Dongshaea marina: one gene and its partner. The protein of the gene in region 1 interacts with the protein of each later gene in a pairwise test. Links are inferred from orthologs where the notes say so. Each region holds a gene or a part of one and is shown in the gene's direction. Other genes may lie near its edges.

Evidence for each region.
Region 2: the proteins of DB847_RS02455 (region 1) and grcA interact in binary tests that used the Escherichia coli proteins (3 or more experiments, as listed by UniProt). The link is inferred for Dongshaea marina from one-to-one orthologs.

The regions. Positions count from the first base shown.
Region 1 is NZ_CP028897.1:474,682-477,744, forward strand. Bases 160-2,896 are described here. They hold DB847_RS02455 (FKBP-type peptidyl-prolyl cis-trans isomerase), read left to right. Parts: upstream 160-1,104; coding sequence 1,105-1,689; downstream 1,690-2,896. Other genes in these bases: DB847_RS02445 (CatB-related O-acetyltransferase), read right to left, coding at 160-500; DB847_RS02450 (YheV family putative metal-binding protein), read left to right, coding at 749-943; DB847_RS02460 (substrate-binding periplasmic protein), read left to right, coding at 1,835-2,590; DB847_RS02465 (hypothetical protein), read right to left, coding at 2,708-2,896. Outside these bases: more of DB847_RS02445, read right to left, coding at 1-159; more of DB847_RS02465, read right to left, coding at 2,897-3,063. UniProt on the Escherichia coli protein: Folding helper with both chaperone and peptidyl-prolyl cis-trans isomerase (PPIase) activities. Chaperone activity prevents aggregation of unfolded or partially folded proteins and promotes their correct folding.
Region 2 is NZ_CP028897.1:3,613,442-3,616,761, forward strand. What follows is about bases 104-3,097. They hold grcA (autonomous glycyl radical cofactor GrcA), read left to right. Parts: upstream 104-1,408; coding sequence 1,409-1,786; downstream 1,787-3,097. Other genes in these bases: gltX (glutamate--tRNA ligase), read right to left, coding at 104-970; DB847_RS16930 (heavy metal translocating P-type ATPase), read right to left, coding at 1,864-3,097. Also shown: more of gltX, read right to left, coding at 1-103; more of DB847_RS16930, read right to left, coding at 3,098-3,320. UniProt on the Escherichia coli protein: Acts as a radical domain for damaged PFL and possibly other radical proteins.

The DNA.
Region 1 (3,063 bases):
TCCTTTGCCGGGGTGCCGGCAACCAGGGTATAGGGGGCGACATTTCGGGTGACCACGGCGCGGGCCGCGATGATGGCTCCATCCCCTATACTGACTCCGGGCATCAAAAGGGCCTGGGTTCCGATCAATACATCGTTGCCGATCCGGGTATCACCTCGGCTTTCATAGCTTCGCTCGAGGGCTTCCGGCTTCAGGAAGGGATAGGTGCTGATAAACTCCTGATTATGAGTGTGATTGCCTCCCATCAGGATAATGACACCGGCTGCGATCTGCACATAATCCCCGATATACAACTTGTCGATGGGCCACTTTGGCTTCCAGCCGGTTTGGGGATCCCGGCTGTAGCGATCGCCATGGAGGTAGCGTACCGCGACATCTTCAAATCGGCCATCGTAGTAGCCGCTGAAATAGCTGTGAGTACCCTGAAGGATGATATTCGGGTTGGTGACTCCCTGGTGCAGGTATTCAAACCGGGACCAGTGGGGGCAAAGATTTTTCATGGTTCTGTCCTATATCTGGTTGATTAAAAAAATAAACAATTGATGGATAGATCTATCCTGTACCGATTTATCGGCAGATATAGGGGAGCAGGGCGCGCAGGCAAAAGCGCAGCGCAGATAGCGCAAGCATGAAGTGTCTCTTTATCATGCTGCTATCCTAGCTCAGGATTTAACCTGTGAGCAAGGGAATATTGTGCGAGAGAGTGAATCGGCTATGATGAGCCTTTGATCATGGTAATGGAGGCAGGATGCAAAGGGAATCAAGGTGGCGCTTTATCGCCGGTGCCAGCTGTCCAAAGTGCGAGAAGCTTGATGGCATGCAGTACCGTGATGGCGAACAGGGCCAGGAGATGCGTTGTGCATTTTGTGACTATCAGCAGCTGATGGATGAGCCGTCAAGCCAAGAAGCCCCGGCTCAGATGATCGGCGTTTTTAAGCCCTGAAAGGGCTCCGGATGGCTAGTTGTGGTATGCCCCTGCATTTTGGCTTAGAATAAACCCCGGGTAGGCAAACTAATTCCCTGTGTAAATGAACCTGTCTACCTGAAGGCCCCCTGGGGGCCTTACTCCTTTCCCTTATCAGAGAATTTCTAGCAGGCCTAACCATGAAAGTATCAGAGCAGAGCGTTGTCACCCTTCATTACAGTGTGAGCGATAAACAAGATGAGTTGCTGGACAGCAATATGGATGGTCAGCCTTTGATCTATCTGCATGGCAGTGGAATGCTGGTTCCGGGCCTTGAGCAGGCGATTACCGGACGAGTTAGAGGTGATAGCTTCAGCGTTGAGCTTGAGCCAGCACAGGCCTATGGCGAGTATGTTGATGGGCTGCGTCAGCAGATCCCGGGCGATGTATTCGATGGCATGGAAGTAGCCGAGGGTGATCGCTTCATGGCACAGACCGACGATGGCGATCTGCCGGTCACAGTCGTTGAAGTGGCTACCGATTACGTTGTTGTGGATGGAAACCATCCATTAGCGGGTGAGCCTCTGAAGTTTGAAGTGATGATCAAGGATGTTCGCGAGGCGACCGAAGAGGAGCTGGCTCACGGGCATGTGCATGGTGCCGGTGGCTGTGGTCACCATCATGAAGAGCACCATGGCTGTGGTGGTCATGGTAAGGGCGACGATCACCAGTGTTGTGGCGGTAAGGGCGGCCATGAGGGCTGCTGTGGTGGCAAGGGTCACTAATTTACCCTGAATTTGAGAAAAGCCGGAGCTAATCGCTCCGGATTTTTTGTATGTGCAACCAGGCCATACTGGTCCAAAGCCGCAAGTTACATACGTTAGCATCGCCTAGACTTACTGAAAGGGAACAGGAGCAAGGGATTGTTCGATGCGACTTATTGTTATTGCTTTGATGATGGCAGTTGTTTCGCTTTCTTCGGCGGCTGACAAGAGAGTTGAGCTGAGTGTCGGTGAATTTCCTCCCTATATTTCTGATTCCCTTCCCGAAAAAGGGATCCTGGCAGAGCTTGTAACCCAGGCATTTGGCTACAGTGGATATCAAACCGAGTATCAATTCTACCCATGGAAGCGGGCGTTTCATCTGGCCAGAGGGGGAGTCAGTAATGGCAGCCTGATGTGGATGAAAAGTAAGAAGCGGGAAAATAGTTTTTACTTCAGCAGCCCGGTTTTTTATCTGAATCAGAACTTTTTCTACCTTAAATCTCGTTTCCCAAATGGATTTGAGTGGAACAGCATGAAGGATCTGGATCAATATCATATCGGCGGAACCCTGGGATATTTTTATGGAAAAGAGTTTGAGCAAGCTGAGAAGGAGTTACTGATCCATGTGCATCGAAAGAGCAGTGATAGCATCAATTTCATGCGTTTGCTTGAGGAGAAGATCGATCTCTTCCCGATCGAACTCTGCGCAGGTTATGCCCTGTTAAGAAAGCTTTATCCGGACAAGTTACAGTTGTTTGCTCATAGCTCTGAACCGATTAACTCTTCACCACGGTATGCTATCTTTCCTAAGCTGCGTTCCGACAGCCTGGAGTTACTTAAGGCCCTGAATCATGGTTTATCCAAAGTTGATCTGACCAAGGCCCAGACCCGCTTATATCTGAGCTGTATTCCTGAAGAGTAGCGCCGCTCTCTGGTTTGGGAGTTTAGGTTTAGGACTTTTAAACCCCTCTCAGATGGCTTATCTGAGAGGGTTACCTTATAGCATTGGAGCTACTCAGAAAGCAGTGCACAATTAGATCTACTTTTGCTGTTGGGCGTCGGTAAGCTTATCTAAACAAGCTTGGTAGGCTTCATCGTAATCAAAATAAAATCTCAAAATGCTTTGCTCTTTGAACACGATATCGGCTGCAAAACGTTGCATTTTACTCGATAAGACGATGGCAAATAGGACGCAGCTATTCTCGCAGCACCAATCGGTAATGGCATCGTTTGCCGATTTTGCATCTGCTGATGACATCTCCCACTGGCGACCATCATGTAGGATAACCCAGGGGGATTGAATACCTTCGGAGCTTTCGAATAGGGTTTGTTTTAACTCTTCGAGATAAGAAAAGCTGGCCTCTGTATTGGTTGGTCCGATCACCTCTGAATACA
Region 2 (3,320 bases), 3.1 Mb from region 1 along the record:
GAGCATCCGCTACATAGGCGGGATCCATGGTGCGCATGTAGTGGTTATTGAGCCACAACAGCTTGTCAGAATTAAAGGCCGAAGCGGACTTGTTAATCGCATCCAGTGAGAATTTCTCGATCATCTCAGGAATAGAGAAGATCTCCTGATCGCCTGATGACCAGCCCAGGCGCACCAGATAGTTCAGCAAGGCTTCGGGAAGAAAACCATCATCCCGATACTGCATGACGCTGACCGCACCATGACGCTTGGAAAGCTTGGCGCCGTCATCACCCAGGATCATCGACACATGAGCAAACTCAGGAACCGGAGCTCCAAGAGCCTTATAGATATTAATCTGACGTGGGGTGTTGTTGATATGGTCCTCACCACGCACCACGTGAGTGATCTCCATATCCCAGTCATCAACAACCACGCAGAAGTTATAGGTCGGTGCCCCGTCGGTACGACGAATAATCAGATCATCCAGTTCACTATTGGCGATCTCAATATGCCCGCGAACATGATCATCAAAAATTACACTCCCCTGCTGAGGGTTACGAAAACGGATCACGTGTGGAGCATCTGCAGAGTGTTCACTGCAGTCATTGTCACGGCAGTGTCCATCGTAGCGGGGCTTCTCACCAGCAGCCATCTGCTGCTCGCGCAACGCCTCAAGGCGCTCTTTAGAGCAGTAGCAACGGTAAGCCTTATCCTCGGCGATGAGTTGATCGATCAACTGGTTGTAACGATCAAAGCGCTTGGTCTGGTAAAAGGGACCCTCATCCCAGCCTAATCCCAGCCACTCCATTCCCTGCAAAATGGCATCGATCGCGGGCTGAGTGGAACGCTCCAGATCTGTATCTTCGATACGCAGAACAAAATCACCCTGCATATGCTTGGCATATAACCAGGAGTACAGCGCGGTTCGCGCTCCACCAACATGAAGGTAACCGGTTGGACTCGGCGCAAAACGTGTTTTGACTTTCATAGTAACGCCCTAGAAAAGTGAGACTGAGGCTCCCCGCGCCACCGCGCGAAGGACAGATTGAGCGCTATTGTAAAAAACCCTCCGCCTTTGTGCCAGCTCCGAAGGGATCAATCTTTTCGCATGCAGGCGGCGAATCAGGGCCAATAGCGGTTTTGAATGAAAAAAAACAACATTAAGAAAAGGCAGTCTGCACAACCAAGATCCAGTAAAACCATATAAAGTGCAGGTTTATTGATATAGCTCAAACTAAACCTTGGCTAAACCGCCAAAAAAAACTTCATTTATTGACCAAAATCAAATAGACATGGGCAAATATGTGTTGTAGGATTCAACCATACAAAGCGAAGGGCTAAAGCAAATCCCCCCTCGTTCGGTTCGAAAATTACGTAATTTAATTACATTTTCGAGACACATCGCTTGCATGTTAGGAGCAGCATCATGATTAAAGGCATTCAAATCACTAAAACTGAAAATGAAGCTCTGCTGAACTCTTTCTGGCTGTTAGATGAAGAGAACCAGCAGGCGCGTTGCCTGTGTGCCAAAGGAAACTATCAGGAAGATCAAACGGTCGCTTTGAACGAGCTGGGCCAGTTTGATTACCGTGAAGTACCTATGACTGCAGAGCCTGTGGTTGAAGGTGGTCAGCACCTGAACGTTAACGTCCTGCAGCGTGAAACTCTGGAAGATGCGGTCAAGCACCCGGAAAAATACCCTCAGCTGACGATTCGTGTCTCCGGATATGCAGTTCGCTTTAACTCTCTGACACCTGAGCAGCAGCGTGACGTGATCTCCCGTACTTTTACTGAATCTCTGTAATCTTCAGTCATTTGTATAAAAAAATCCGCCAACTGGCGGATTTTTTTATGGGTATTCAAGAGCAGTTTTCAGCCAACTCACACATCTCGCGTCTTAGGCTTAAAGCGGCGTAACCGATTGGCGTTGGTGACCACGGTAAAGGATGAAAAGGCCATCGCACCTCCCGCCACTATTGGGCTGAGCAAGATCCCGACAAAGGGATAGAGTACGCCTGCCGCAATAGGGATCCCCAGTCCGTTATAGATAAAGGCAAAAAACAGATTCTCCTTGATGTTTCTTAAGGTTCCTCGCGAAAGCTCAATCGCATCCGCCAGGCCATGCAGAGAAGGTCTCATCAGGGCAATATCTGCAGACTCGATTGCCACATCGGTTCCGGTTCCAACCGCAAAACCCACATCCGCCTTAGCCAGGGCCGGAGCATCATTGATCCCATCCCCGATCATTCCGACATGGAGTCCCTGCTGCTGTAACTCATAAACCAGGTTCGATTTATGCTCTGGCAGCATCTCGGCCCTGAAATCATCGATCGCAAGCTTATCTGCAACTGCCGCGGCCGTTTTAGGATTATCCCCGGTTGCCATCACCACCTTCACTCCGAGGCGATGTAAGCGCGCAATTGCCTGAAGAGAATCGCCACGGATAGCATCTGCCACCACAATAATTCCGGCCAGGACTCCATCCACGGCAAGATAGACCGCGGTCTTTCCCTGCCGGGAAAATTGATCTAGGCTGTTTTTAGCTACACTGGTATCAATCTGCTGGCGACTCATCAGCTTTTCGTTACCAAGATAGATCTGCTGCTGACCCACCCGCCCCTCAACTCCCAGGCCCGAAGTCGCCCTGAAGTCACTCCCCTTTTGTAATTGCAGCCCTCGCTGTTTCGCCGACTCAACGATAGCCTCTGCCAGGGGGTGCTCCGATGATTGTTCAAGACTGGCGGCCAGCCTCAGGAGCTCGTCTTCCCGGTATCCATTGAGTGGGACAATTTCGGTGACACTGGGTTTGCCCTCGGTCAGGGTTCCGGTTTTGTCGACGATAATAGTGTCCAGCTTACTGGCACTCTGCAGAGCCTCTCCGTTACGCACCAATAAACCCAGCTGTGCGGCCTTCCCCACCCCGGTAATAATCGACAGGGGAGTTGCCAGACCCAGGGCGCAGGGACATGCGATGATCAGCACAGTAGTGAATACGATCAGGGCATGAGTCAGTGCCGGAGCCGGACCCGCCACATACCAGATCACAGCAGAGATGAGGGCGACCAGGATCACCGCTGGCACAAATACCGCGGCTATCTTATCGGTCAACTGAGCAATGGGCAGCTTGGAGTTCTGCGCTCTTCTCACCAGGCGGATAATGTTGGCCAGAGCCGTATCCGCACCCACTTTTTCGGCGCGGAATATCAGGGTACCATTCTTGTTGATGGTTCCGGCAGAAAGCTGAGAATCCAGCTCTTTTTTTACCGCGATCGGCTCGCCGGTTAGCATAGACTCATCCACCGTTGAGTGTCCTTCAATCACTCGTCCATCGACCGGAA